One region of the Azoarcus sp. DD4 genome, then DNA from elsewhere that is predicted to be linked to it. Evidence: riboswitches for the same ligand, from Rfam matches in the RefSeq annotation. Region 1 holds a riboswitch; the other holds the start of a gene.
What was found. Region 1 has a riboswitch for S-adenosylhomocysteine ahead of ahcY (adenosylhomocysteinase). Riboswitches for the same ligand answer to the same signal wherever they lie in the genome.

Region 1 (15,282 bases):
GCGATCGCGCTGCTGCTCGGACTGATCATCCTTGCGGTGGTCGTAACCCTGGTACTGCGAGCACGCGCTGGACGCTCGCCGGCGCGACGCTCGCATGACCACGACGGCGGCAGCACGAGTTCAAGCAGCAGCGACGGCAGCAGCTATTGCACCGACGGCCCGGGCGGCCACGACGGCGCCTGCAGCGACAGCGGTGGGGGTGGCGACGGCGGTGGAGGCGGCGACTGATGCGCAGTGCCCAGGTGCTGATGTTCAGCCTGTGCGTGTTCGGCGGGCTGTTCCTGCTGACCCAGGCGCCCAGCTTCTTCATGCCCGACCGCTGGGATCCGGCCATCGGCCGGCAATTCGACGCCACCGCCTCGCGCCTGCTCGGCGCCGCCCTGCTCGCCATCGCCTGGCTCGGCGGCGGCTACCTGCGCCGCCATTACTACAGCGAGATCCGCCGCTTGCCCGGCCCCGGCGAACAGCGCCGCTATTTCGCGGTGCTGCTGATCGCGCTCGCCCTGCTCACCGCCGCCGTCAACCGCGCCGAACCCAGCCCGAACCCGGACTACCGCCCGCCGGCGACCCAGCAATACCAGGCCGACCGTGACGCTGTGCCGCATTCAGGCGATTGAGTACGCGCTAACATATGCTCAACGCAAGCTGCTACGCAGCATTTGTCGGATTCTTTTTCAGTCTCGTAATACGGCGTTCGAGCAAAAATCACAACGCGTTGTTTTTGTCGAAAACAGAAACGGGCCTATTCATTGCGTTTATACGCGATTCCCGTCACCACTTTTCCAGACGAGCGATGAACAAGGGGTTGCTCATGTCTCACAAGAACTGGTTTTCCTCCGCATCGGCCGCACGCCTTAGTCTGGCCGCAGCCATGGCACTGTGTTTTTCCACGATGGTCTCCGCGGCGCCCACGGCGTTCGACGACGGCATCCCGAACGGCTGGACGGGCACCGGCAGCTACGGCACGTCGGGTGCCGACGGCGTGGTGACCGCCTCGCCCGAGGGTGGCGCCTATGGTTGGGTGTCGACGAATGGCGGCGTCGACGACACCGCCCTGCCCGGCATCGGCAGCGCCAACGGCTCCCTGCTCCGAAGCAGCGTCTTCTCTGCCAGCGCGGGTGACAGCCTCGACTTCTGGTTCAACTACATTACTTCCGACGGCGGCGATTTCACCGACTACGCCTGGGCACGCCTTCTCAGCCCCGATCTCACCCAGGTCGCCATACTGTTTACCGCCCGCACTGCACCTTCCGGAAACATAGTGCCCGGCTTCGACCTGCCGGGCATCGAGGCAGACATCGATCCACCGGTCGTGACCATCATCGGCGGCGATCCGTACTGGTCGCCCCTCGGAAGCGATTCCGGCAAATGCTTTGACGTTGGCTGCGGTTACACCGGCTGGATCAATTCGAAGTACACCATCGCCAATGGCGGCAACTACATCCTCGAGTTCGGCGTTGCAAACTGGGGCGACGACAGCTACCAGTCGGGGCTCGCATTCGACGGCATTACCGTTGGCGGCAAACCGATCGACAACCCGATCCCCGAGCCCGCCTCGCTCGCACTGGTGGGCCTCGGTCTTGCCGGCCTCACCTGGCGACGCCAGCGCTTGGCAACCTGATCGCACGGCGTGCTCCAAGTAGCGCCTGGAGCGCATCGTCCCATAAGCTCGGGCCAAGCAGGTGGAACAGCCCGCTTGGCCCGATGCATTCAAACCGGCTGCGGATTTCGGCCTGGCAGTCAATCCCCGATCTGCACGGCAAGGCCCTTGAGGTACTCGCCCTCCGGCACCGCAAGGCCGACCGGATGGTCAGGCGCTGCTGACAGCCGATGCAGGATGCGCGCATCGACGCCGGCATCCGAGGCCGCGCCGGCGACGATCTTCTGGAACAACTCCAGGCCGATGCCGCCGGAGCAGGAATAGGTCATCAGGATGCCACCCGGCGCCAGCAGCCGGAAGCCGAACAGGTTGATGTCCTTGTAGGCACGCGCGGCGCGGTCGGCATGCGCGGCCGAGGGCGCGAACTTGGGCGGATCGAGCACGATCAGGTCGAAACTGCGGCCCTCGGTACGCAGGCTGCGCAGCGCCTCGAACACATCGTCTTCCCACCAGTCGGCGCGGCCGGCGTCGAGCTGCGGGTTGAGCGCGAGATTGCGCGCCGCGGTCGCCAGCGCCGGGCCGGAAGAGTCAATCGACAACACGCTCTCGGCGCCCCCCGCCAGCGCCTGCAGCGAAAATCCGCCGGTGTAGCAGAAGCAGTTGAGTACCCGCCGGCCCTGCGCCAGCATGCCGGTGAGCTTGCGGTTGTCGCGCTGGTCAAGATAGAAACCCGTCTTGTGGCCACCGACCACATCGACCTCCATGCGCACACCGTGTTCGACGATCTGCAGCTGCGCGGGCAGCTCGCCATGCGCGCAGCCGGTTCGCGCCTCCAGGCCTTCCAGCCCGCGGACGTCGGAATCGGAACGCTCGTACACCGCGACGCAGCCGGTCGCCTGGACCAGGCCGGCGACGATGGCCTCGCGCCACTTGTCGGCGCCGGCGCTGGTGAGCTGCACGACGACGACCTCGCCGTAGCGGTCGGCGATGACGCCGGGCAGGCCGTCGGATTCACCGTGGATCAAGCGCACGCCGTCCTGCCCGGCCAGCAGCGGATGGCTACCACGACGAGCCACGGACGCCGCCACACGGCGCTTGAAGAAGGCGTGGTCTATCACCGTATCGCCATCGAAACACCACATGCGGGCCCGGATCTGCGACACCGGCGACCAGGCCGCGCGACCGAGCATGCGACCGTCGGCCGCCAGTACATCGACGGTATCGCCCGGGCGGGCGCGACCCTCCAGGCGGTCGACCGAGCCGGCGAAAATCCACGGATGGCGGCGCAGGAGCGAACGCTCCTTGCCGGGATGAAGGTACAGGCGTGCCATGGGGATCGAAACGGACAGTGGGCGCCCAGTTTAGCTGCAGGCTTCCGGCCGGGCCAGCCCGGGCGCCGCGCGCGGGCTCAGGATTCGAGCAGGCGGCGGGCGCGGTCGGCGGTTTCGATCACGTCGGCGAGTTCGCGCGAACTCAGCACCGCGCCGAAGTGGCGCAGCGCCGCCGAAGTCACGTAAAGGTGGCCGTTATGACGCTTGTTGATCCAGCCGAGTTCGATCAGGCGCACGATCTTGCGCCGCACGGTTTCCCGCGGCAGGCCGGTCGCCGCCGCAATCGAATAGGCATTACAGGGCTTGAGCGGACAATTCGCGTCATCGCCCCGGCCCAGCTCCTCGCCCTTGCCGTTCTCGGTGGAGCCGATGTTGTGCAGCGCAATTTCACCAAGCAGGATGGGCAGGAGGATGTCGCGGTCGAATTCCTCGAACCAGCGCCTGAGATGACGAACCTCGTGCCGTGCCAGCAGCAGGGCGACACGCTTCAGAACGCGCTGCCTGTCATCCGCCTGGGAATCCTCGGATCCATGGCCTCCCTCGAGCACCGGATCCACCTGGGGAACGGATTCGTTTGACATATATATCCTGCGTAGCCGCCCGCGCTATGGTGCGCTGCGGGCTACAGAGCGATTGTTGTAGTGTTTCCGCCGAGGATAGCCGAAGCCTCGTCGAGGCCCACACTACTCGATACCCAAAGTGGGGACCGTGAAAATGCTTACGGCCGGCTACTTGCGAGCCCGCGGATGTGCGGCGTCGTAGACCTTGGCCAGGTGCTGGAAATCGAGATGGGTATACACCTGCGTGCTGCGGATGCTGGCGTGGCCGAGCATCTCCTGGACCGCGCGCAGATCGCCGCTGGACTGCAGGACGTGGCTGGCAAAGCTGTGCCGCAGCATGTGCGGATGGACATGCACGCCGAGACCGACCGCACGCGCGCGGCGGGCGAGGCGATCGCGGATCGCGCCGGGGCTCATGCGATCGCCGGTGCGCGTCACGAACAGCGCCGGCTGGTCGGCACCGGCGATCCCCGCCCGGACCGTGGCCCAGGCTTGCAGGGCGCCCCAGGCCTGGGCGCCGACCGGCACAGTCCGCGTCTTGCCGCGTTTGCCGGTGACGGTAATCATGCCCTCGGCCGGATCGAGACCGCCGCCGACCTCCAGCGCAGCCAGTTCGGCCAGCCGCAGACCGGACGAATAGAAGAGTTCGAACATCGCCAGGTCGCGCACCTCAAGCGCGCCCTCGGCGGGCGGATCGAGCAGCGCTTGCGCCTGATCGGGCGACAGGGCTCGCGGCAAGCGCTGCGGCGACTTCGGCGCACGGATGCCGTCGACCGGGTTGGCCGCCAGCCCGCGCTGACGCACCAGCCAGCGGAACAGGCCGCGCCAGCACGACAACACCCGCGCGATCGAGCGCCCCGACAGGCCTTCGCCATGCAGCCGGGCGACAAAGCGCCGGATATCGTGCGGATCGAGTTCGAGCAGGGGCCGGCCGGCGGCGAGTTGCTCCAGGCGCTGCAGGTCGCGCCGGTAGTTCTCCAGCGTCAGCACCGCAGCGCGCCGCTGAGTGGCGAGGTAGTCGAGATAGGCCGTCGGCAGGTCCGACAGGCCGGGGGCATTCAAGCCGGCTCGCCCTGCAGCGCCGCCGCAGTCAGTTCGGCGATGCGGCCGAGGTACAGGGTGCCCATTTCCGGGTAGAAGCGCTCGCCTTCCTCGCTACCGAGGGCAAGCAGGCCGAAGGCCCGGCCCTGGCGCCGCAGCGGCATCAGGGCCACCGAGCGCACGTGCGGCGCGGCCTCGCCGAACCAGCCGACGATCTCGATAGTGCCCGGCGCACCACAGTACGGATGACGCAACTCGGCGGCATACAGCCGCGCCGCCTCACTGACCTCGGCGTATTCCGGCTCGCTACGCGCGCCGGCGGCATCCCACAGCCGCAGCGCGACGTGCGGCACGGCGAAATCCTCCTGCAGACAGCTGTAGAGCGCGTGCCTCACCGCGTCGTAACTGGCGGCCGCCAGCAGCGCGACCGACAGCCGGTGCACCTTCTCGCTGATGTCGTCGTTCTCCTCGCCGAAGCGGATCAGTTCGGCGAGCTTCAGTTCAAGCTGGCGGATCTTGTCGCGCAAGGCGTGCAGCTGGCGCTCGGCCAGCGAGATCGCCTGCCCGCCGTGCTGCGGATGCGGCACCGTCAGTTGGGTGAACAGTTCGCCATGCTCGGCGAGAAAATCGGGATTGTCGCGCAGATAACGGGCAACGTCGTGGGCATTCATCCAGTTGGCTCCAGGCGGCCGGCGTCAAGGGCGCGACCGCAAACGATAGCAATCAGGCGAGTTCGATCTCGCCTTCGAACACGGTCACCGCCGGACCGGTCATCAGCACCGCCGTGCCCGGCCCGCCCCAGGCAATCTCGAGTTCGCCGCCACGGGTTTCGACCCGCACCGGCGAGGTCAGCAGGCCGCGCAAGATACCGGCCACCACTGCGGCGCAAGCGCCGGTGCCGCAGGCCAGGGTTTCGCCTGCACCCCGTTCATAGACCCGCAAGCGCACGCGCTGCGCATCGACCACCTCCATGAAGCCTGCATTGACGCGCGCCGGGAAGCGCGGATGGCACTCGATCGCGGCGCCCTGGCTGAGCACCGGTGCCGACTCCACGTCGGCGACCACCTGCACCGCATGCGGGTTGCCCATCGACACTGCGGTGATGGCGACGGTGCTGCCCGCCACTTCCAGCGGCTGCACATAGGCGTCGGAATCCGACACGAAGGGCACCTTGGCCGGATCCAGCCCGGGTACGCCCATATCGACCGTCACGAGCCCGTCCTCGCGCAGCGCGGGGGTGATGATGCCGGAGCGGGTTTCGACGCGGATGCGGTCCTTCGCGGTCAGCGCCTTCTCGTGCACGAAGCGCACGAAGCACCGTGCGCCGTTGCCGCACTGCTCGACCTCGCCGCCGTCGGCGTTGAAGATCCGGTAACGGAAATCGACGTCGTCACGTCCCGCGGGCTCGACCACCAGCAACTGGTCGCAGCCGACGCCGAAGTGGCGGTCGGCAATGGCCTTGACGCGCTCCGGCGTCAGATCGACCGGATTGCGGGTGGCGTCGATGACGACGAAGTCGTTGCCGAGGCCGTGCATCTTGGTGAAACGGATACGCATGCGGAGAATCCGGATAAAGATGGGCGGTGCGCCCGAACATGGCGTCTGCCGACGCCGGAATTGCGCGGAGCTGCGGAGCGGAAACCTGCGGGACAAGACGCCGCGCACTTGCCGGCGGAATTCTCGCGCAGCAGCCGTCCAGCGTCCACCGCAATGGTCATGCGAAAATCCTGCCGATGAAAACCGAACCAACGCCCCACCCGACCGATTCGCCTCCAGCCGCGGCGCAAGGGTCCGCCCGCATCCTGCTGCCGCTGAGCGCCTGGCTGCTCGGCCTGCCCGGTCTGGTGTGCCTGGCCGCCGGCATTGCCCTCGTAGCGGGCGATTTCGGCGGAATCCACCCCATCCTGGCCGAGCCTGGCACCGGCCTCGCACTCATCGTATCCGCCATCGCCCTGCTCGGCAGTGCCGCGTTTCCGGTCGCGCTGGCGCATCTCGCGCGGCGCGATGCCGCCGCGCGCGACAGCGCTCCTCAGTAGAAACGCGCCTCGCCCGGCGGGCGGGTCTTGAAACGGCGGTGCACCCAGTAGTACTGCTCCGGCATGGTCCGCACCGTCGCCTCTATCCAGGCATTCATGCGCGCGGTATCGGCTTCGACATCCTCGCTCGGAAAATCCGTCCAGGGTTCGCCGATTTCCACCCGGTAGCCCTGCCCGCCGGGCAGCACGCGCGTCGCGCAGGGCAGAACGACCGCACCAGCCAGCCGCGACAGCCGCGACAGCCCGGTGATGGTGGCGGCCGGCACGCCGAAGAAGGGCACGAAGATCGCGTCCTTGCGGCCGTAATCCATGTCGGGCAGGTAGTAGAAAGGCCGACCGGCCTTCATCGCCTTGATCGTGCCGCGCACGCCGTCCTGGCGCGACAGCAGCAACTGGTCGCCAAAGCGACTGCGTCCGTGGTAAAGCCAGCGATCGAACACCTTGTTCTTCTGCCGCGCATAGATGCTCACCACGTCCGCCTCCATGGTCAATCGCGTGCCGCCCATGTCCAGACCGACGAAATGGGGTGCCAGCAGGATCACCGGCCTACCGGCCGCCTGCAGGGCACGCAGACGCTCGCCGCCCTCGATCTTGACGATGCGCCGCAGGCGCTCGCGACTGGCCCACCATACCAGGCCGCGCTCGAGAAAACTGCGACCCGCCACACGGAAATGCGCGCGCGCCAGACGGCCACGTTGCGCCACGCTGAGCTCCGGAAAGCAGAGCCGAAGATTGGTCGCCACCACCCGCCGGCGCGGCACCGCGACGACGTAGAGCAGAAGTCCGAAGGCCTCGCCCAGCGGCGCCAGCACCGACAGCGGCAGCCAGTGCAGCAACCAGAAGATCGCAATCGCCAGCCTGCTCATGCAGCCGCCTGCTCGGGCGCCCGCCCGCCCTTCGGCCGCTTGTAGCGGTGATAGCCCCACAGGTATTGCGCCGGGCACTGCAGGATCAGGCGCTGGATCTCGCGGTTGATGGTGGCGCAACGCGCTTCGAGTTCGCCTTCAAGCGGCTCGGTCGGCGGGAACATCCGGAACACGTAGCCTTCGCCGCGCGGCAGGCGTTCCGCCCAGCAATAGATCACATGCACGCCCTTCACCTCCGCCAGGCGCGCACCCAGCGTCATCGTCCATGCAGGACGACCGAAGAAGGGCACCCAGATGCCCTCGCCGGCGGCCGGCACCTGATCGGGCAGCATGCCAACCGCCTCGCGGTTGCGCAGGGTCTTCACCAACGACCGCACGCCCGAGAGATCGGCCGGAGCAATGCGCATGCTGCCGCGCGCACGCCCGGCTTCCATCAGCGGCTGCAATGCCGCCTTGCGTGGCGGACGGTAGAGCACGGTGATCGGGGCATGGGCGGCATAGCACGGCGCGGTGATTTCGAAGCAACCGAGATGCGGCGTGAAGAACAGGATGCCGGCCCCGGCGCGATGCGCGGCCTCGACCAGTTCCCAGCCTTCCACGCGCACCACCTTGGCGACCACTTCTTCGACCGGCCTCAGCCACAGCCAGGGCAGCTCCAGCGCCTGCTTGCCGGCTTCCGCCACCGCAGCGTGCAGCAACCGGCGGTCGCTGCGGCCGGTGGCGAGTTCGAGATTGTGCCGCAAACGCCGCCGGTATCCGGGTGCGCACAGGTAGACGAGCCAGCCCATCCAGCCGCCGATGCGGTGCAGCCAGGACAGCGGAAGGCGGGCGAGGAGTTTGAAGAGATAGGTGGCGAACACGTTTTGGCAGCTTGGTATCCGGTTTGCACCCCGCGTTTGACGCGAAGCGACAGCAGCCTATAATTATCGCTTAGCCGCCGAGTTAATTCGACAACTTGCAGGGCGGTCGTCGTGTTCCCAGGATCACCCTGTTGCGAATCGGCCCAGAAATACTGCTAAAGCGTCGGCTGCTCGCCGAAATCCCCGGAGCTGGCCACGACGCCACAGAACCGGGGATTTTTGTTTTTGGAGCAGCACACATGGCAAACGAGTTTCTCTTCACCTCCGAATCGGTCTCCGAAGGCCATCCCGACAAGGTTGCCGACCAGATTTCCGACGGCGTGCTCGACGCCATCCTCGCCGAAGATCCTAAGGCCCGCGTCGCTTGCGAGACCTTGGTGTCCACCGGCCTGGTGGTGATCTCGGGTGAAATCACCACCTCCGCGCACCCCAACTACCGCGAGATCGCCCAGGACGTCGTCCGCCGCATCGGCTACGACAACTCCGACATCGGCTTCGACTACAAGTCGTGCGCAGTGCTGGCGGCGATCAACCGCCAGTCGTCCGACATCGCCCAGGGCGTCAATGAAGGGGAAGGCCTCGACCTCGACCAGGGCGCCGGCGACCAGGGCCTGATGTTCGGCTTCGCCACCAACGAAACCACCAGCCTGATGCCGCTGCCGATCTACTACGCGCACCGCATCATGCAGCGTCAGGCCGAGGTGCGTAAGGACGGCCGCCTGCCCTGGCTGCGCCCGGACGCCAAGAGCCAGCTCACGGTGAGGTACGTCGACGGCAAGCCGGTGGCGATCGACACGGTGGTGGTGTCCACCCAGCACAATCCGGAGGTTTCGCACGCGCAGATCTCGGAAGCGGTGATCGAGGAAATCATCAAGCCGGTGCTGCCCAAGGAGCTGATGCAGGGCGAGGTGCGCTACCTGATCAACCCGACCGGCCGCTTCGTCATCGGCGGCCCGCATGGCGACTGCGGCCTCACCGGACGCAAGATCATCGTCGACACCTACGGCGGCGCAGCCCACCACGGCGGCGGGGCCTTCTCCGGCAAGGATCCGTCCAAGGTCGACCGTTCGGCCGCCTACGCCGGCCGCTACGTTGCCAAGAACGTGGTCGCCGCCGGCCTGGCCGACAAGTGCGAGGTGCAGGTCGCCTACGCGATCGGCGTGGCCAAGCCGGTGTCGCTGATGGTGAACACCTTCGGCACCGGCAAGATCGCCGACGACAAGATCGTCGAGCTGATCCGCGCCCATTTCGACCTGCGCCCCAAGGCCATCATCCAGACTCTGGACCTGCTGCGCCCGATCTACTCGAAGACCGCCGCCTACGGCCACTTCGGCCGCGACGAACCGGAGTTCAGCTGGGAGCAGACCGACAAGGCGGCCGCGCTGCGCACCGACGCCGGGCTCTAAGCCGGGGCACCGCCGCATTGCGGGCGGCGGCAAGTCAACCGCCTGCAATGCTGCTACTGGAAGGTGGACATCCGCTCGCCGGCCCCCTGGAAGGGCCCGAGCGGATTGCGGCTGACGCCGACCTCGCGGATCGCGGGCTGCCCCGACCACTGCTTGAACACCACCTGATTGTCGACCAGCACGACCAGCGCATTGAAGCGCCAGCCGGTGGTGACCGTTTCACGGTGGAAGTTGAGAAAATCGCCCCAGAAGTTGCCGACGCGATTGCGTTTGATGCGGCTCTCCTCGAGCAGGTAGCCGATACACCGCTCCTGCGCCAGCACGCAGGTGCGTATCGCGGTCGGCACCTCGCCATTGGGAATCAGCCGATCGCCGGGCAGGACCGCATGCGCGATCTGCGAATAGTTGAGGATCTGCACATTGGGCGTCACGCCCGGATCGAAGCCGAGCTTGTGCACCGAATCACGATCCGAACTGCCCAGTTCGATGCTGTCGAAAGCGGCCTTCGCCTCGTCGAAACTCTTCCACGGCGACACCGTCTCCTGCTGCCCCTTCGGCAGCAGGGACGAGCAGCCGGCAAGCAGCAGGGTGAGGATTGCAAGCTGAACTCTCGGTCTCATCGCCAGCCCTCCCTTCGCGGCGATGCAGCGGGTCATCGCTCGTTTGCGCATTTGACCACCGTTGCCGTGCCTTGTTCGTGCGCTGATTCACGCAGGCGAGACGCACTTCGCCGCTGCGGCTATAATCCAGCACCACCGAGGAGCGCTGCGAGACATTCGTCCCAGGCTCGGTCTTTCCAGAACTGCGCTCACCTTAACCCGTGCCGGGCACGGGGTGACGAGGTGAGTTCACCGTAGCACCCCCTCCCGGCCACACGTTCAAGGAATATGACATGAACACTGTGGCTGACATCAAGGATTACGTGATTGCCGACCTGTCGCTCGCCGACTGGGGTCGCAAGGAAATCCGCATCGCCGAAACCGAGATGCCCGGCCTGATGGCGATCCGCGAGGAATACGCCGCCAGCCAGCCGCTCAAGGGCGCACGCATCACCGGTTCGCTGCACATGACCATCCAGACTGCGGTGCTGATCGAGACGCTGACCGCGCTCGGCGCCGAAGTGCGCTGGGCCTCGTGCAACATCTTCTCCACCCAGGACCACGCCGCCGCCGCCATCGCCAAGGACGGCATCCCGGTGTTCGCGGTCAAGGGCGAGTCGCTCACCGACTACTGGGACTACACCCATCGCATCTTCGAGTGGCCGGACGGCGGCTACAGCAACATGATCCTGGACGACGGCGGCGACGCCACCCTGCTGCTGCACCTGGGCGCCCGCGCCGAGAAGGACATCTCGGTGCTGGACAAGCCGGACAGCGAGGAAGCGACCGTGCTGTTCGCCAGCATCAAGGCCAAGCTCGCAACCGACCCGACCTGGTATTCCACCCGCCTCGCGCAGATCAAGGGTGTCACCGAAGAGACCACCACCGGGGTACACCGCCTGTACCAGATGCACGCCAAGGGCGAACTCAAGTTCCCCGCGATCAACGTCAACGACTCGGTCACCAAGTCCAAGTTCGACAACCTCTACGGCTGCCGCGAATCGCTGGTGGACGGCATCAAGCGCGCCACCGACGTGATGATCGCCGGCAAGATCGGCGTGGTGCTGGGCTACGGCGACGTGGGCAAGGGCTGCGCCCAGTCGCTGCGCGGCCTCGGCGCTACCGTGTGGGTCACCGAGATCGACCCGATCTGCGCGCTGCAGGCGGCGATGGAAGGCTTCCGCGTGGTCACCATGGAAGAGGCTGCCGCCATGGGCGACATCTTCGTCACCACCACCGGCAACGTCGGCGTGATCAGCCACGATCACATGAAAGCGATGAAGAACAACGCCATCGTCTGCAACATCGGCCACTTCGACTCCGAGATCGAAGTCGCCAGCCTGCGCCAGTACGAGTGGGAGAACATCAAGCCTCAGGTCGACCACATCATCTTCCCGGACGGCAAGCGCATCATCCTGCTGGCCGAAGGCCGCCTGGTAAACCTGGGTTGCGCCACCGGTCACCCGAGCTTCGTGATGAGCAACTCCTTCGCCAACCAGACCCTGGCGCAGATCGAGCTCTACACCAAGACCGGCGAATACCCGGTCGGCGTGTACGTGCTGCCCAAGCAACTCGACGAGATGGTCGCCCGCCTGCACCTGAAGAAAATCGGCGCCAAGCTCACCGTGCTGAGCCAGACCCAGGCCGACTACATCGGCGTGCCGGTCGAAGGCCCGTACAAGCCCAACCACTACCGCTACTGATCGCGGCGGCGGGTGGCCTGCGGGTCGTCCGCTATCTGCCTGAGGGGCACGCGCGATGAAATCCTTCCACCGTCGCAACAGCCGTCCCGCCGCGGAGCGGTCAGTCGCGCCCGCAGCGGTCGCGCGCGGCCTGCCGCGCGCCGACCAGCTGCTGGTGCAACAAGGCCTGGCGCCCTCGCGCACCGCGGCGCGGGTGCTGATCGAGGCCGGCCGCGTCAGCGCCGACGGCGTGGCGGTGACCAAGCCGGCGCAGGAGCTGCCTGAATCGGCCGTGCTGGCGGTGACGCCGGACGAGGCCGACCGTTTCGTGTCACGCGGCGGGCTCAAGCTCGCCGGCGCGCTCGCGGCGAGCGGGCTGGACCCGGCGGGGCGCGTCTGCCTCGACGTCGGCCAATCCACCGGCGGTTTCACCGATTGCCTGCTGCAGGCCGGCGCCGCCAAGGTGGTCGGGGTCGAGGTCGGCCACGGCCAGCTGCATCCGCGGCTGGCCGGCGAGCCGCGCTGCATCACGCTGGAAGGCGTCAACGCGCGTCATCTGACCGCGGCGGATCTGGCCGGGCACTGCCCGCCGGGCGGCTTCGGCCTCATCGTCTGCGACGCCAGCTTCATCTCGCTGACGCTGCTGCTGCCGCAGTGGCCGGCACTGCTGGCGGCGGAGGGCGACATCCTCGCGCTGGTCAAACCGCAGTTCGAGGTCGGCCCGCAGGGGCTTTCCAAGGGCGGCATCGTGCGCGACGCCTCGCTGTATGCGGAAGTCGAGCGCAAGCTGCGCACGGCCGCCGCGGCTGCCGGGCTGGAGGTGCTCGGCTGGTACGACTCGCCCATCACCGGCACCGACGGCAACCGCGAATTCTTCATCTGGATGCGACATGCACAAGACTGAACTTTCCATCGAATTCTTCCCGCCGCAGACGGCCGAGGGCGCAGAGAAGCTGCGCGCGGTGCAGGCCCGGCTCGCCGGGCTCAAGCCCGCCTTCTTCTCGGTGACCTACGGCGCCGGCGGCTCCACCCGCGAGCGCACCTTCTCCACCGTCAAGGAAATCGCCGCCAGCGGCAGCGAGGCCGCGCCCCACCTGTCGTGCATCGGCTCATCCCGCGACAGCATCCGCGCCATCCTCAAGGAATACGCCGACGCTGGCGTCAAGCGCATCGTCGCGCTGCGCGGCGACCTGCCCTCGGGCGTGGTCGACCCGGGCGAGTTCCGCTACGCCAACGAACTGGTGGAATTCATCCGCGCCGAGACCGGCTCGCGCTTCCGCATCGAAGTCGCCGCCTACCCGGAATGGCACCCGCAGGCCAAGAGCCCGGCCGACGACCTTGCTGCCTTCAAGCGCAAGATGGACGCCGGCGCCGACTCCGCCATCACCCAGTACTTCTACAACCTCGACGCCTACCTGCATTTCGTCGACGCGGTGCGCAAGCTCGGCATCGACAAGCCGGTGATCCCCGGCATCATGCCCATCGCCAGCTTCTCCAAGCTGGCGCGCTTCTCGGACGCCTGCGGCGCCGAGATCCCGCGCTGGATGCGCAAGAAGTTCGAGTCCTATGGCGACGACGCCGACTCCATCCGCGCCTTCGGCCTGGATGTGGTCACCGAGCTGTGCCAGAAGCTGCTCGCCGCTGGTGTGCCCGGCCTGCACTTCTACAGCATGAACCAGGCCGGGCTTACCACCGAGATCTGCAAGCGCTTGCAGCTCGCCTGAGCATCCGGCCCGGCTGATAGGGCAATAAACACTTTCGAAGTCCGGAACCTCGCCCGACGGCAGCGGCGGCGTAGAATGCTGCAACGCAACATCCTACGCCGCCCGCCATGCCACTCCCGCTTCTCGCCCTCGCCATTGCCTCCTTCGGCATCGGCACCACCGAATTCGTCATCATGGGCCTCTTGCCCGAGGTCGCCCTCGATCTCGGCGTGGACATCCCGCGCGCAGGCATGCTGGTGTCGGGCTACGCGATGGGCGTGGTGATCGGCGCGCCCATCCTGGCGGTGGTGATCTCGCGCATGGAACGCCGCCGCGCCCTGCTCGGCCTGGTGACGATGTTCATCCTCGGCAACCTGCTGTGTGCGCTGGCGCCGGACTACGCTGCGCTGATGGTGGCGCGGGTGGTCACCGCCTTCTGCCACGGCGCCTTCTTCGGCCTCGGCGCGGTGGTCGCGGCCGGCCTGGTGGCGCCGGAGCGCCGCGCCCAGGCCATCGCGCTGATGTTCACCGGCCTCACGCTGGCCAACGTGCTGGGCGTGCCGCTCGGCACCCTGCTCGGCCAGCACGCCGGCTGGCGCGCCACCTTCTGGGCGGTGGTCGGCATCGGCTGCATCGCCGCGGCCGCGCTCTACCTGTGGCTGCCGCGCACCCTCGGTGCCGGCAGCAGCCGCGGCCTGCTCAACGAGGTGCGCGCGCTGCGCCGGCCGCAGGTGCTGCTGGCGATGCTGATCAGCGTCCTGTCGTCGGCCAGCCTGTTCTCGGTGTTCACCTACATCGCACCGCTGCTGCTGGAAGTCACCGGCGTGTCGCCGCGCGGCGTCACGCTGGTCCTACTGCTGTTCGGCGCCGGCCTCACCATTGGCAACCTCGCCGGCGGCAAGCTGGCCGACTGGCGCTTGATGCCGGCGGTGATCGGCATCTTCGTCGCGGTCATCGCGGTGCTGGCGCTGCTGCCGGCCGCGAGTCCGCTGCCACTGGCTGCGGTCGCGGTGATCTTCGCCTGGGGCGTGGCTGCCTTCGCGCTGATCTCGCCCTTGCAGATGCGGGTAGTGAACGAAGCGGTGGGTGCGCCCAACCTCGCGTCCACGGTGAACCAGGGAGCCTTCAATCTCGGCAATGCCATCGGTGCCTGGATAGGCGGTGTCGCGATCACCCACGGCCTGGGTTACGCGGAGATTCCCTGGGTGGGCGTCGCCCTCGCTGTCGCCGGCCTCGCCTTCAGCGTGTGGTCGCACCGGCTGGAATGCCGCGATGCTTCGGCAGCGGCGCCCTGCGGCGAACCCGAAACCGAACGCTGCTGACGCCGTTCAGCCGCGCTGGCGCGCCATCACGGCGACGCCGGCCACCACCATGGCCATGCCGGCAAGCTGGAACACGCCGATGGCTTCGTCCAGGATCAGCCACCCGAGCAGCATGGTGATGGCCGGTGCCAGCGTGCCGGTCAGCGACACCGGCCCCGCGCCCAGGCGGCGGATCGCCTCCGACACCATCCACACCGGCGCCACCGTGCTGAACACCGTCATCAGCCCGGCAAAGGCGTAGACCTGCCAGGCTTGCTCGGCGACCATCGCCAACGG
Region 2 (15,282 bases), 1.3 Mb from region 1:
GAGCTGAGCGCGGAACGCATCGGCGCCGCCTTCCGACAGCAGGGCGGTAACCACGCCGACCGCGCGGGAAGCGTCCGGCACGTAGACCACCGGCTGGCTGTAGTGCGGCGCGATCTTGATCGCGGTGTGGGCGCGGCTGGTGGTGGCGCCGCCGATCAGCAAGGGCACGTCGAAGCCCTGGCGCTGCATCTCGGCGGCGACGTGGCTCATCTCTTCCAGCGACGGCGTGATGAGGCCGGACAGCCCGATGGCCTGGGCGCCGTGCTCGCGCGCGGCGTTGAGGATCTTGTCGGTGGGCACCATGACGCCGAGGTCGATCACCTCGTAGCCGTTGCAGCCCAGCACCACGCCGACGATGTTCTTGCCGATGTCGTGCACATCGCCCTTGACCGTGGCGATGACGATACGGCCCTTGCTGGTGGCGCCGGTGCGCAGCTTTTCGGCCTCGATGTAGGGGATGAGGTGGGCGACCGCCTGCTTCATGACGCGGGCGGACTTCACCACCTGCGGCAGGAACATCTTGCCGGCGCCGAAAAGGTCGCCGACCACGTCCATGCCGGCCATCAGCGGGCCTTCGATCACCGCCAGCGGCGGCTTGCCTTCGGCCTCCAGCCGGGCGCGCACTTCCTCGGTGTCGGCGACGACGAACTCGGTGATGCCCTTCACCAGCGCGTGCTTGAGGCGCTCTTCCACCGTCCATTCGCGCCAGGCGAGGTCGGGGCCGGTGTCCTTGGCCTTGCCTTCCTTCACCGTCTGGGCCAGTTCCACCAGCGCTTCGCCCGCGCCCGGCTTGCGGTTGAGGACGACGTCTTCCACCTTCTCGCGCAGCACCGGGTCGAGGTCGTCATACACGCCGAGCTGGCCGGCATTGACGATGCCCATGGTCAGCCCGGCCTTGATCGCGTGGTACAGGAAGACGGTGTGGATGGCCTCGCGCACCGGCTCGTTGCCGCGGAAGCTGAAGCTGACGTTGGAGACGCCGCCCGAGGTCTTGGCGTAGGGCAGATTGGCCTTGATCCAGGCCACGCTCTGGATGAAATCGACCGCGTAGTTGTCGTGTTCTTCGATGCCGGTGGCGATGGCGAAGATGTTGGGGTCGAAGATGATGTCTTCGGGCGGAAAGCCGATGCCCACCAGCAGCGTGTAGGCGCGTTCGCAGATCTCGATCTTGCGCGCGTAGGTGTCGGCCTGGCCCTTCTCGTCGAAGGCCATCACGATCACCGCGGCGCCGTAGCGGCGGGCGAGCCGCGCCTGGCGCAGGAAGATCTCCTCGCCTTCCTTCATCGAGATCGAATTGACGATGCCCTTGCCCTGGATGCACTTGAGGCCGGTCTCGATGATCTCCCACTTGGAGGAATCGAGCATGATGGGCACGCGCGAGATGTCCGGCTCGGAAGCGATGAGCTTGCAGAAGCGCTCCATCGCCGCCTTCGAATCCAGCATCGCCTCGTCCATGTTGATGTCGATGACCTGGGCACCGTTTTCCACCTGCTGACGGGCGACGGCCAGCGCATCGTCGAAGCGGCCTTCGAGGATCATGCGGGCGAAGGCCTTGGAGCCGGTGACGTTGGTGCGCTCGCCCACATTGACGAACAGGCTGTCGGCGCCGACGTTGAAGGGTTCCAGGCCCGACAGACGCAGCTTCTTCTCGACTTCCGGCACCCGGCGCGGCGGCACGCTCGCCACCGCCTGCGCGATCGCGGCGATGTGGGCCGGGGTGGTGCCGCAGCAGCCGCCGAGGATGTTCACCAGGCCGGACTGCGCCCATTCGACCACCGCCTCGGCCAGTTGCTCCGGCGTTTCGTCGTAACCGGTGGGCGCCAGCGGATTGGGCAGGCCGGCATTGGGGTGGGCGGAAACATGGGTGTCGCAGACGTTGGCGAGGTCTTCGACGTAGGCGCGCAGCTCCTTGGCGCCGAGCGCGCAGTTGAGGCCGAAGGAGATCGGCCGCGCATGCGCGAGCGAGTTCCAGAAGGCTTCGGCGGTCTGGCCCGAGAGCGTGCGGCCGGAAGCGTCGGTGATGGTGCCGGAGATCATCACCGGCAGGCGGTGGCCACCGCTTTTCTCACACTCGTCGAACAGCTTCTCAACCGCGAACACCGCAGCCTTGGCATTGAGCGTGTCGAAGATGGTCTCGATCAGCAGCAGATCGGCGCCGCCTTCCATCAGGCCACGGGCGGAGTCGTAGTAGTCGTCGACCAGCGCGTCGAATTCGATGTTGCGGTAGCCGGGGTCGTTCACGTCCGGGCTGATCGACAGCGTGCGCGAAGTCGGCCCCAGCACGCCGGCACAGTAGCGCGGCTTGGCCGGGTTCTGCGCGGTGTATTCGTCGCAGAGGGTGCGCACCAGACGGGCGCTGGCGACGTTGAGTTCGTAGGCGACCGCTTCCAGCCCGTACTCCGCCTGCGACACGCGGGTGGCGTTGAAGGAGCAGGTCTCGATGATGTCGGCGCCGGCCTCGAGGTAGGCGCGATGGATCTCGCCGACCACGTCCGGGCGCGTCAGCACCAGCAGGTCGTTGTTGCCCTTGAGATCCTTGGGGTGTTCGAGGAAGCGCGTGCCGCGGTAGTCCGCTTCGCCCAGCTTGTACTGCTGGATCATGGTGCCCATCGCGCCGTCCAGGATGAGGATGCGCTGGGCGAGTTGCTGGCGGAGTTCTTCGGAGCGGTCGGCTTGCATCGTTCTACCTCGGGTGCCTGATGTTACGGTTCATGCACAGCGGGTAGCGGACGCAAAAGCAAACGGCGCGGCAAACCCGGCTGGTGGTTTGCGAGCGCCGTTGTTCGGTTGCCGAGCCTGGCCCGTTGGTCGGGTCGCAGCGCTCCTCGGCAGGTGCGGCATTCTAACGGCTCGTAAAGACGCTTGCCAGCGTGGCGGCCATACCGCTAGTTCCACGGCGCCGGCGGCAGCCGCCGCGGCCAGGGCCGCAGGGGCACCGGCCGCAGCCGCGGCGGGTAATAGGGATAGCCGTAAGGGTAGTAGCCGTAGGGATACATGCCCCAGGGCGGGAACAGGGTGCTGTCGGGGTAGTGCACGTAGCTGCGGCTGGTGCGGACCACCTTGTCTTCCTTGAAGTGCACGTTGAACAGGGTGGCGATGCCGGGGCCGTCGTTGTAGACGTTCCAGTCCCACACCTCTTCGCCCGACAGGCGGAAGGTCTGCTCGGAACGGTGTTCGCCGAGCAGACGCGAGATTTCGTCCTTGCTCATGCCCTTCTGTACCGTGGCGAGGTTCTTGTAGTCCAGCGCGTCCCACTGCCGCAGCACGATGCCGCCGGCGTCCACCTGCACCATGATGCAGGTGTCGCCGTAGGGCTGGGTGGCATACTCCAGCGTGGTCGTGCCGTCGCCGTTGTCCCAGCGCCGGGTCGGCTCGCCGCGGTCGGCCAGCGCCTCGGCTTCGGTGGTGTAGGGCCGCGGCGGTGCGAACGCGGCGCAACCGCCCAGCAGCAGGGCGGACGCGATCAGCAGGGCGCTGCCGAGGCGGCGCAGGACGGCGCTGGTGACTTGCGGATTGGACATCTCATCCTCGCATGCGGGTATAGCGGCCGGTGCCGGTGACGCGGCCATCGGTGTTGAAGCTCACGGTGAAATAGGTTGGCTCGGTGACCGAGGAACCGCGATCGATCAGCCATTCCCATACCGTTTCCTGCTTGAGCTGGAAGAACTGGCTGGCGGCCGGCTTGCCGAGCAGGCGGCGCACCTCGTCTCCGCTCATGCCCGGTTGGACGCGGGCAAAAGTGGCTTCGTTCAACACCTGGTCGAGCGTGCGCAGGATCTGGTCGGGGCCGATGGTGATCATGTAGCACTCGGCGCCCTGCGGCTGGCGCGAGTATTCCCAGGTGACGGAACCGTCGTCGTTGTGCCATTCCATCTGCGGCGGGCCGTAGCGGTCGCGCACTTCGAGCGCGGTCGACACGCCCGGCCGGAGTTCGCGCGCATTGAAGTAGTCGCAGGCCGGCAGACCGACGGCGGCGAGCAAGGAACAGAGCAGCGTCAGCAGGCGTCTCATCGAAGCATCTCCCTTCCGGCGATTACGGCACCGGGCGCGGGCTAGAATCCCCGTTCCCGGCGCGGAACGCAATCGCGCCGGGTGACAATCTGCAACGCACCGGAGAACCGCTCATGAAAACGCCCGTTGCATACCTGTTGGCCGCCAGCCTCGCCCTTGCCGGCAGCGGCGCCGCCCTTGCCCAGACCGTGGTGAAGATAGGCCACGCCGGACCGCTCACCGGCCCGATCGCCCACTTCGGCAAGGACGGCGAAATGGGCGCCAGGCTGGCCATCGACGACGCCAACGCCAAGGGCGTCAGCCTGGGCGGGCAGAAGGTGAAATTCGAGCTGGTGAGCGAGGACGACCAGGGCGACCCGCGCACCGCCACCACGGTGGCGCAGCGGCTGACCGACCTCGGCGTGAAAGGCGTGGTCGGCCACGTGACCTCGGGCGCGTCCATCCCGGCGTCGCGGGTGTACGAGCAGGCCGGCGTGCCGGTGGTGACGCCCTCCTCCACCAGCCCCAAGCTCACCCGCCAGGGCTACAAGGTGACCTTCCGCGTGATCGCCAACGACCTGCAGCAGGGCGAGGCGATGGCGAAGTACGCCGCCGACACGCTGAAAGCCGCCAAGGTGGCGATCATCGACGACCGTACCGCCTACGGCCAGGGCCTGGCCGACGCCTTTGCCGATGCGGCCAAGCAGCGCGGCATACAGGTGGTGGGGCGCGAATTCACCACCGACAAATCCACCGACTTCCTCGCCATTCTCACCAAGATCAAGGCCAAGGCGCCGGACGCGGTGTTCTACGGCGGCATGGACGCCCAGGCCGCGCCGATGCTGCGCCAGTTGCGCCAGCTCGGCAGCACTGCCACCTACCTCGGCGGCGACGGTGTTTGCACCGGCGAGATGATCAAGCTGGCCGGCAACGCCATGAGCGACAAGGTGTATTGCTCGCAGGCCAGCCTGCCGCCGGCGAAGATGCCGGGCGGCGCCGATTTCCTCACCCGCTTCAAGCAACACTACAAGGCCGACGTGCTGCTCTACGCGCCCTACAGCTACGACGCCGCCACCGCGCTGATCGAGGCGATGAAGGCGGCCGATTCCAGCGAGCCGGCCAAGTACCTGCCGGCACTGCGGAAAGTGAGCTTCAAGGGCGTGACCGGCGAGATCGCCTTCGACCAGCAGGGCGACATCCGCAACGGCGGCGTCAGCATGCACCGCTTCCACGACGGCAAGTGGACCTTGGCCGACTGATCCGGCTGCCGGGGCGCACGCACCGGCCCGGTGCGACACGCCCACCCGCTGTGCGGAAGCGCGAGCCGGGCACCGCCTGAGCGTGCGCCGGCGGGCGGGCGGCGCGCACCATGCCCTCTGGCATGTTTCCTGCGGCAGACGGCAGCCGAAGATCGCCCGCTGCGACGGCACGCTCGCGGAATCCGCCGGACGCCGTTTTTTGGGCACAATACCGCCACTTTCGCGCAGCCCGCCGCACACGTCGGCCGGCGCTGCGGAAAGCGGACTCGCGGGCAGTACCGACCGCCCCGCCGCACACGCGCGGCCGCGGGGCGGGAACAACAACACGAAACACCCTTAGTCAGTTTCGCTGGAGGATCAGGTATGAAGAAAACCGTCGTAGCAGTCGCCATCATCGGTCTCGGCATCAGCGCCGCCCAAGCCCAGGAACAAGTCGTCAAGATCGGCGCGGTTGCGCCGCTGACCGGCACCATCGCCCACCTCGGCAAGGACCTGGAAAACGGCGCCCGTCTCGCCATCGAGGAAGCCAACGCCAAGGGCGTCACCATCGCCGGCAAGAAGGTCAAGCTCGAGCTGCTGGGCGAAGACGACCAGGCCGACCCGCGCACCGGCACCACCGTGGCCCAGCGCCTGGTGGACGCCGGCGTCAAGGCGGTGGTCGGCCACCTGAACTCCGGCACCTCGATCCCGGCCTCGCGCATCTACGACCAGGCCGGCATCGCCCAGGTGACGCCCGCCTCGACCAATCCCAAGCTGACCCAGCAGGGCTACAAGGGCGTGTTCCGCACCATCGCCAACGACGTGCAGCAGGGTTCGGTGCTGGGCAAGTTCGCTGCCACCAACCTGGGCGCGAAGAAGATCGCCATCATCGACGACCGCACCGCCTACGGCCAGGGGCTCGCCGACGAGACCGAAAAGGGCGCCAAGTCCTCCGGCGCGCAGATCGTGGCGCGCGAATTCACCACCGACAAGGCCACCGACTTCAACGCCATCCTCACCAAGATCCGCGCCACCAACCCGGACGTGATCTTCTTCGGCGGCATGGACGCCCAGGCCGGCCCGATGCTGCGCCAGATCAAGCAGCTGGGCATTTCGGCCAAATTCCTCACCGGCGACGGCGGCTGCAGTCCCGAGATGATCAAGCTCGCCGGCGACGCGATCAACGCCAACACCTACTGCTCGATGGCCGGCCTGCCGATCGACAAGATGCCGGGCGGCGCCGACTTCCGCGAACGCTACAAGAAGCGCTACAACGCCGACGTGCAGATCTACTCGCCCTACGCCTACGACGCCGCCACCGCGATCATCACCGCGATGCAGAAGGCGGGCTCGGCCGAGCCGGCGAAGTACCTCCCCGAGCTGAAGAAGGTCAACTTCCCGGGCGTGATCGGCAACATCTCCTTCGACGACAAGGGCGACCTGAAGGAAGGCTCGATCACCATGTACCAGTTCAAGAACGGCGACTGGGCGCCGCTGTAAGCGCGCACGCCGCGGGCGCTGGCGCCCGCGGCAGGGTGTGCGCCGGCCGCCGCCGGCGCACACCGCAAGCCGTAGCACCGCATCCCCCGAAAGCTTCCCGCCGCGCGCAAGGGCACGATGGAAACCCTCATCCAGCAGATGATCAACGGCCTGGTGATCGGCAGCGTCTATGCGCTGATCGCACTCGGCTACACCATGGTTTACGGCATTCTCGGCCTCATCAACTTCGCCCACGGCGACGTGCTGATGGTGGGCGCGATGACGGCGCTGCAGACCATGCTGCTCCTGATGGGCGTGGCGCCCGGCATGTCGCCGGTGGCGATGCTGACCATCGCCCTGATGGTGGCGATACCGGTATCGATGCTGATCGGCTTCACCATGGAACGCCTGGCCTACCGCCGGCTGCGCAACGCACCCCGGCTGGCGCCGCTGATCACCGCGATCGGCATGTCCTTCCTGCTGCAGACGATCGCGATGATCATCTGGGGCCGCAACTACCACACCTTCCCGCAGCTGATCCCGACCACGCCGATGCAGCCGATAGAAGGCGTGTTCGTCACCCCGGTGCAGCTCGTCATCGTGATCGTCTCGGCGCTGCTGATGATCGGCCTGACGCTGCTGGTGAACCGCACCCGCGTCGGCCGCGCGATGCGCGCCACGGCCGAAAACCACCGCACCGCCAGCCTGATGGGGGTCGACACCAACGGCGTGATCGCCTTCACCTTCGTGATCGGCGCCGGACTGGCCGCGGTCGCCGGCGTGATGTACGCCAGCAACTACGGCATCGCCCACTACGGCATGGGCTTCATGCCGGGGCTCAAGGCCTTCACCGCCGCGGTGCTGGGCGGCATCGGCAACCTCGGCGGCGCCATGCTCGGCGGCATCGTGCTCGGCCTGGTGGAATCCTTCGGCGCCGGCTACATCGAGCACCTCACCTTCGGCTTCCTCAACTCGTCCTACCAGGACATCTTCGCCTTCCTCATCCTCGGCCTGGTACTGATCTTCCGGCCGACCGGGCTGCTGGGCGAACGCGTGTCGGACCGGGCATGAGGAGCTGACACGATGAACGAACTCGCCGCCGCCATTCCCTACCTCGGCAAGCGCAACCCGACCGCCGCACGCTGGCTCATCCTCATCCTCGCCATCACCGCTCCGCTGATCGCCTGGCAGTTCGGCCGCAGCTGGGTGCGCATCCTCGACTTCGCGCTGCTCTACATGATGCTGGCGCTGGGGCTCAACCTGGTGGTGGGCTTCGCCGGCCTGCTCGATCTCGGCTACATCGCCTTCTACGCGGTCGGCGCCTACAGCTTCGCCTTCCTCGCCTCGCCGCATTTCGACATCCACCTGCCCTTCTGGCTGATCCTGCCGCTCGGCGCCGGCTTTGCCGCGCTGGCCGGCATCATGCTGGGCTTTCCTGTACTGAGGTTACGCGGCGACTACCTCGCCATCGTCACGCTGGGCTTCGGCGAGATCGTGCGCATCTTCATGCTCAACCTGAACTACCCGATCAACATCACCAACGGGCCGCAGGGCATCAACATGATCGACCCCGTCGTGCTGTTCGGCTGGGATCTGTCGCGTAACATCCAGGTGACCGAAAACTTCGCGATCAACTCGCTGTTCCTCTACTACTACTTCTTCCTCGCCTGCGTCGCCGGCTCCATCCTCTTCATCCGCCGCCTGCAGATCTCGCGCATCGGCCGTGCCTGGGCGGCGATGCGCGACGACGAACTCGCCGCCAAGGCGATCGGCATCAATACCCGCAACATGAAGCTGCTCGCATTCGCGCTCGGCGCCACCTTCGGCGGCGTCTCCGGCTGCCTGTTCGGGGCCTTCCAGGGCTTCGTCAGCCCGGAGAGCTTCAGCCTGATGGAATCGATCGCGGTGCTGACGATGGTGGTGTTCGGCGGCATGGGCAACATCGCGGGCGCGGTGATCGGCGCCTTCGTGCTCGCGCTGCTGCCGGAGATCCTGCGCCACATCGCGGTGCCGCTGCAGCAGGCGGTGTTCGGCCACGTGCTGCTCGACCCGGAAGTGCTGCGCATGCTGCTGCTGTCGCTGGCGATGATCCTGATGATGCTGCTGCGCCCGGCCGGCATGATCCCGGCGCGCGCCCGCTACGCCCACCCGGAGAACCTGCACCGCGGAGCCGCCAAATGATCACGCTGCTCGACGCCCGCAACATCGGCAAGCGCTTCGGCGGCCTGCAGGCGCTCACCGATGTGTCGCTCACCATCCGCAAGGGCGAGGTCTATGGACTGATCGGCCCCAACGGCGCCGGCAAGACCACCTTCTTCAACGTGCTGACCGGCGCCTACACCGCGGACGGCGGCGAGTTCGTCTTCAACGGCAGCGAGCTGCCCGCCGGCAAGCCGCACAAGGTGGTCGGCCGCGGCATCGCCCGTACCTTCCAGAACATCCGGCTGTTCCGCGAACTCACCGCGCTGGAGAACGTCATGGCCGGCCACCACATCCGCACCAAGGCCGGCGTGTGGGGCATCCTCACCCAGAACCGTTTCACCCGCGAGGAGGAACGCCTGACCACCGAGCGCGCCTACGAGATGCTGCGCTATGTCGGTATCGAGCGCTTCGCCGACACCGTGTCGCGCAACCTGTCCTACGGCGACCAGCGCCGGCTGGAGATCGCCCGCGCGCTCGCCACCGAACCGCAGCTGCTGGCGCTGGACGAACCGGCCGCCGGCATGAACGCCACCGAAACCGGCCAGCTCAAGCACCTGATCGAGCAGATCCGCAGCGACGGCGTCACCGTGCTGCTGATCGAGCACGACGTGAAACTGGTGATGGGCCTGTGCGACCGCGTCGCGGTACTCGATTTCGGCCGCAAGATCGCCGAGGACGTACCCGCCGAAGTGCAGAAGAACGAAGCGGTGATCGCCGCCTACCTCGGTGGAGGCAAGCATGCACACTAGTCCGGCAGCGCCGCTGCTGCAGTTGAAGGGTCTGCAGATCGCCTACGGCGGCATCCAGGCGGTCAAGGGCATAGACCTCGAACTCCACACCGGCGAGCTCGTCTGCCTGATCGGCGCCAACGGCGCCGGCAAGACCACCACGCTCAATGCGGTGGCCGGCGTATTGCCGGTGGCGGGCGGCGACATCCATTACGCCGGCGAACGCCTCAACGCCGTACCGGCACACAAGCGCCTGCGCCGCGGCATCGCCCTGGTGCCGGAAGGACGCGGCATCTTCACCCGGCTGACTGTCGAAGAGAACCTGCGCATGGGCGCCTACACCCGCAAGGACAAGGACGGCATCGAGGCCGACCTCGAAAAGGTCTATGCGATGCTGCCGCGGGTCAAGGAACGCCTGCCGCAGGTGGCCGGCACCCTGTCCGGCGGCGAGCAGCAGATGGTGGCGATCGGCCGCGCCCTGCTGTCGCGGCCCCGGCTGCTGCTGCTCGACGAACCGTCGATGGGGCTGGCGCCGCTGGTGGTGGAGAAGATCTTCGAGGTGGTGCAGTCGGTGGCCCGGGAAGGCGTGACCATCCTGCTGGTCGAACAGAACGCCAACCTCGCGCTGGAGTTCGCCCAGCGCGGCTACGTGATGGAATCCGGCAAGATCACGCTGACCGGCAGCGGCAACGAGCTGCTCGCCAACACCAAGGTGCGCGCCGCCTACCTCGGCGAAGCGGCCTGATCGCGCCGCACACTGGCGAGGGAAAAACCCCCACGCTCCCCGCTACGCGGATCGCCGCCCCCCAGGGGGGTGCTTTTGGCCTTGGGACGGCCCGGCGGCCGAAACGAAGCACCCCCACGCTCCCCGCTACGCGGATCGCTGCCCCCCAGGGGGGCGCTTTTGGCCTTGGGACGGCCCGGCGGCCAAAACGAAGAACCCCCACGCTCCCCGCTACGCGGATCGCTGCCCCCCAGGGGGGCGCTTTTGGCCTTGGGACGGCCCGGCGGCCGAAACGAAGCACCCCCACGCTCCCCGCTACGCGGATCGCTGCCCCCCAGGGGGGCGCTTTTGGCCTTGGGACGGCCCGGCGGCCGAAACGAAGCACCCCCACGCTCCCCGCTACGCGGATCGCTGCCCCCCAGGGGGGCGCTTTTGGCCTTGGGACGGCCCGGCGGCCAAAAAGGTCATCAGCGACAGCGACAGGAACAGGCTCATGCCGGTCGCCAGCCCGAGCACGCTGCCCCACATCGCCGGTGCGATCAACCCGGCGGTCACCGCATTCAGTCCGACCTGCACGAAGCTCTGGCAGCTCGACACCATGCCCCGCCGCTCGGGGAAGTGGTTTAGCGCCAGCAGCGAGAAGGCCGGCATCGCCAACGCCATGCCGAAGGTGAACAGCGGCAGCGGTACCACCGACCACGGCAAACCGGCCGGCAGCAGCACAGCGCACAGCACGTTGGCAGCCGCGGCGGCCAGCATGATGGCAAAGCCCACCGCGATGCAGCGGCGCGGCGACCAGCGCCCCGCCATCCTGCCCGACAGCACCGAGCCCAGCATCATGCCGCCCACCGTCGGGATGAAGAGCCAGCCGAACTCGCCGTAACCCAGCCCGAGGTGGGTCATCACGAACACCGGCGCCGACAGCACGTAGATGAAGAAGGCGTTGAAGTTGAGCGCCCCGGCCCCGGCAATCAACAGGAAGGCGGGGTGCGTCAGCACCTTGCCGTAGGCCCGGGCGAGTCCGACCGGATGCAGCGGCTGGCGTGCCTCGCGCGGCAAGGTTTCGGGCAAGTAACGCCAGCACATCCAGGTCAGCGCCGCGCCGAACAGCGCCAGGAAGAAGAAGATCGAGCGCCAGCCGGCGAGCGCCAGCAGCCCCCCGCCCACGATGGGCGCCAGTGCCGGCGCCACCGCGAAGATGGTCATGACCCGCGACATCAAGCGCTGGGCGTGGGCGCCATCATAGACGTCGCGCACCACGGCCCGCCCCACCACCATGCCGGCACCGCCGCACAGGCCCTGCAGCGCACGCCCCAGCCACAGCCACTCGATCGACTGCGCCAGCGCACACAGCACCGAGGCCACGGAGAAGATGACCGTCGACGCGATCAGTACCGCACGGCGGCCGAAGCGGTCGGACAGTGCGCCGTGCCACAGCACCATGACGGCAAAGGTGCTCATGTAGGCGGTCAGCGTCTGCTGCACCTCGATCTGGGTGGCGCCGAGCGCCGCCGCCATGGCAGGAAAGGCCGGCAGGTAGGCGTCGATCGCGAACGGGCCGATCGCGGCCAGGGCGGCGAGGATAATCGCCAGCCAGGGAGAAGTCGAAGGCATTGTTGTTGTTGAGGGTCGGGTTCGTCGGGGCAAAGCGGCACGCCCCTGGCGCACCCGTCAGCCCGCGTCCAGGCTGCGACGGTACTGGATCGCTTCCGCGATGTGCACCACGCCGGGCCGCTCGGCTCCGGCCAGGTCGGCCAGCGTGCGCGCCACTCTGAGCACCCGATGATACGCCCGCGCCGAGAGATTCAGCCTGTCCATCGCCTGCGCGAGCAGGCGGGCACCCGCCTCGTCCGGCTGCGCCAGCGTGGCAACCCGGGCCGGGTCCAGCCGCGCATTGGGAACGCCCTGCCGCGCCAGCTGGATCGCCCGTGCGGCTTCGACCCGCGCCCGCACCACCGCGCTCGATTCGCCCGCCTCAGCGCCGAGCAGATCCGCATGCGGCAGCGCCGGCACCTCGACAGTGAGGTCGACGCGATCGAGCAGCGGGCCGGACAGACGGGCACGGTAGCGCGCCAACTGCTCCGGACTGCAGCGGCAGGCCTTGTGCGGGTGGCCGTGGTAGCCGCAGGGACAGGGATTCATCGCGGCAACGAGCTGGAAACGGGCAGGAAACTCCACCCGCCGCCGGGCGCGCGCCACCGTCACCGAACCGGTTTCCAGCGGTTCGCGCAGCGCCTCCAGCACGCGGCGTTCGAACTCCGGCAGCTCGTCGAGGAACAGCACGCCGTGGTGGGCCATCGAGATTTCACCGGGACGCGGATTGGCGCCGCCGCCGACCAGCGCCGCGGCGGATGCCGAATGGTGGGGTGCGCGGAACGGCCGCCGGCCCCAGCGACTGGCGTCGAAGCCACCCTCCAGCGAGTGGATGGCCGCGCTTTCCAGCGCCTCGGTTTCACTCATCGCCGGCAGCAGGCCGGGCAGGCGCTGCGCCAGCATCGACTTGCCGGTGCCGGGTGGCCCGAACATCAGCAGCGAGTGCCCACCCGCGGCCGCCACCTCCAGCGCCCGGCGCCAGCGCAGCCTCGTCGGCATTCGCCCGCGGCAGGACGAGCGCATGGCCGGCACGCGCCGCAGCCAGCGCTGCCGCCAGCACGCCGCGCACCGCGCGCAGCCCGCCGTTGAGCGAGAGTTCGCCGCAGAATTCGCAGCCGGCGAGATCGGCGGCATCGATCTGGCCGGACGCGGCGAGGATGCCGATGGCGATCGGCAGGTCGAAGCGGCCGCCCTCCTTGGGCAGATCCGCCGGCGCGAGATTGACGGTGATACGGCGCTGCGGGAATTCGAACTGGGAGGTGACGATGGCGGCGCGCACGCGGTCACGCGCCTCGCGCACCTCGGTATCGGGCAGGCCGACCAGATTGAAGGCCGGCAGGCCGTTGGCCAGATGAACCTCGACCGTCACCTCGGGCGCGTTCAGTCCATCGAGCGCACGGGCGCGAACCAAGGCGAGCGACATGGGATCTCCGGGCCGGAAAGCCGGCGAGTGTAACGGAGATCCTGAATATGCCAAAAAGATATTGCAGCTGGCGGGCCGAAGCCCGTAGCATCAGGCCTCGTCGCGCTTGCCGCGGTCGGCTTCGAGTGCGGCGACGCGTGCTTCGAGCTCGACGAGACGCTGTCGGGCCTGGGCGAGGATCTCGCGCTGCACCTCGAATTCCTCCCGCGTCACCAGGTCGAGGCGGCTGAAGGCACTGCCCAGCACGGCGCGTATGTTCTTTTCGATATCGCGCGCCGGACTGTTGGCGGCGAGTTCGGAGAGTTTCGCCCCGATTTCATCGAGGAAGCGTGGAGTCGTCATGGCCGCAATTGCTTTTGGATGCAGGGAATGGCGGGAATTTTACCATGCGGGCCGGGCGCAGCCGCCCAGCTTGGTGCAGTGGCTTCCTTTGGTGCTTACCCGACAAAAAAATGCACCAATTTAGTGCCTGAAAATGGTGCATGCCATTCATCTGCCTGGAAAATCACCGCGGCAACCCCGGAACGGTGACGCGCCCTCCCCGCACGCCCAGCAACCGTGCGGCTTTCGGGAAGCTGGCACGGACCATGCATTGGATGCGCTGCCAAAACACCATGCGTACCAGGAGATATCTATGCGCAAGAGCATCCTCGCTACCGCCCTCGTCGCCGTGCTGCCGTTCGTGGGTTCCGCCCACGCGGAGGAGACCAGCCCGATCGTGGCCAACGTCGGCCTCGTGTCCGACTATGCCTACCGCGGCATCAGCCAGACCGACGAAAAGCCTGCCCTCCAGGGCGGCTTCGACTATGCACACGACAGCGGCCTCTATGTCGGCGTGTGGGGCTCGAACGTCTCCTGGCTGAGCGACCTCGAGCGCGGCACCGATGAAAACTCGGGCAACAGCCTGGAACTGGACGTCTACGCCGGTTACAAGCACAGCTTCGGCGACTTCGGCATCGACGTGGGCCTGCTCCAGTACGTCTACCCGGGCGAATTCGATTCCGGCTGGCGCTCGACCATCGGCCTGAAGAACCCGAACACGCTCGAGGGCTATGTCGGCTTCTCCTGGAAATTCCTGTCCTTCAAGTACTCCCACGCCTTCACCAACCTGTTCGGCGCGGACGATTCCAAAGGCAGCCAGTACTTCGACCTGACCGCCGCCTACGAGGTGGTCGACAACCTGACCCTGTCCGCCCACTACGGACACCAGGCCATCACCGGCCCGGCCAAGTCCTACAGCGACTGGAAGGTCGGCGCCACCTACAACCTCAGCGGCGTTGCCATCGGCCTGCACTACGTCGATACCGACATGAAAGACAAGAGCGACTATGACGCCGACGCACGCTACATCCTGTCCGTCAGCAAGTCGTTCTGATTGCGATCGCCGGTAACGGAGCACTCCAGGCTCCGGCCGAGTAAATGGAGAACCTCATGAAGTTCATCACAGCCATCATCAAGCCCTTCAAGCTCGACGAGGTGCGGGAAGCCCTTTCCGCGATCGGCGTGCAGGGCATCACCGTCACCGAGGTCAAGGGCTTCGGTCGCCAGAAGGGCCACACCGAGCTCTATCGCGGCGCCGAATACGTCGTCGACTTCCTGCCCAAGGTGAAGATCGAAGCGGCCATCCGCGACGATCTGCTCGACCAGGCCATCGAGGCCATCGAGAAATCCGCCTCCACCGGCAAGATCGGTGACGGCAAGATCTTCGTTTTCGATCTGGAGCAGGCGATCCGCATCCGCACCGGCGAAACCGGGGCCGACGCGCTGTAAGGGAGAATTCAGAAAATGAAAAAACTATTTGCGATTCTGCTGACGGCGCTGACCGTCGGCTTTGCGGGCGGCGTTATCGCCCAGGAAAACACGGCGGCGCCGACTGCGCCCGCCGCTGTGGAAGCGCCGGCGGCT

Region 2: it holds a riboswitch for S-adenosylhomocysteine, as region 1 does, so the genes downstream of both, metH (methionine synthase) here and ahcY (adenosylhomocysteinase) in region 1, are expected to answer to the same signal.

Annotation. Positions count from the first base shown of each region.
Region 1 covers NZ_CP022958.1:785,718-800,999, reverse strand. Annotated here, with positions in the region: gene CJ010_RS03905 (hypothetical protein) at 1-228, shown strand, start outside; gene CJ010_RS03900 (hypothetical protein) at 228-617, shown strand; gene CJ010_RS03895 (NF038132 family protein) at 812-1,621, shown strand; gene CJ010_RS03890 (class I SAM-dependent rRNA methyltransferase) at 1,741-2,931, opposite strand; gene CJ010_RS03885 (hypothetical protein) at 3,009-3,512, opposite strand; gene xerC (tyrosine recombinase XerC) at 3,660-4,553, opposite strand; gene CJ010_RS03875 (DUF484 family protein) at 4,550-5,203, opposite strand; gene dapF (diaminopimelate epimerase) at 5,256-6,089, opposite strand; gene CJ010_RS03865 (hypothetical protein) at 6,266-6,568, shown strand; gene CJ010_RS03860 (lysophospholipid acyltransferase family protein) at 6,562-7,434, opposite strand; gene CJ010_RS03855 (lysophospholipid acyltransferase family protein) at 7,431-8,294, opposite strand; gene metK (methionine adenosyltransferase) at 8,534-9,700, shown strand; gene CJ010_RS03845 (hypothetical protein) at 9,754-10,320, opposite strand; S-adenosyl-L-homocysteine riboswitch at 10,454-10,517, shown strand; gene ahcY (adenosylhomocysteinase) at 10,593-12,002, shown strand; gene CJ010_RS03835 (TlyA family RNA methyltransferase) at 12,058-12,885, shown strand; gene metF (methylenetetrahydrofolate reductase [NAD(P)H]) at 12,872-13,705, shown strand; gene CJ010_RS03825 (MFS transporter) at 13,813-15,006, shown strand; gene CJ010_RS03820 (DMT family transporter) at 15,013-15,282, opposite strand, start outside.
Region 2 covers NZ_CP022958.1:4,921,981-4,937,262, forward strand. Annotated here, with positions in the region: gene metH (methionine synthase) at 1-2,679, opposite strand, end outside; S-adenosyl-L-homocysteine riboswitch at 2,765-2,833, opposite strand; gene CJ010_RS22785 (outer membrane protein assembly factor BamE) at 2,886-3,521, opposite strand; gene bamE (outer membrane protein assembly factor BamE) at 3,523-4,011, opposite strand; gene CJ010_RS22795 (branched-chain amino acid ABC transporter substrate-binding protein) at 4,125-5,249, shown strand; gene CJ010_RS22800 (branched-chain amino acid ABC transporter substrate-binding protein) at 5,613-6,728, shown strand; gene CJ010_RS22805 (branched-chain amino acid ABC transporter permease) at 6,846-7,778, shown strand; gene CJ010_RS22810 (ABC transporter ATP-binding protein) at 7,791-8,888, shown strand; gene CJ010_RS22815 (ABC transporter ATP-binding protein) at 8,885-9,658, shown strand; gene CJ010_RS22820 (ABC transporter ATP-binding protein) at 9,648-10,382, shown strand; gene CJ010_RS22825 (multidrug effflux MFS transporter) at 10,761-11,975, opposite strand; partial or broken gene CJ010_RS22830 (YifB family Mg chelatase-like AAA ATPase) at 12,033-13,377, opposite strand; gene CJ010_RS22835 (accessory factor UbiK family protein) at 13,468-13,719, opposite strand; gene CJ010_RS22840 (TorF family putative porin) at 14,012-14,752, shown strand; gene glnK (P-II family nitrogen regulator) at 14,809-15,147, shown strand; gene CJ010_RS22850 (ammonium transporter) at 15,163-15,282, shown strand, end outside.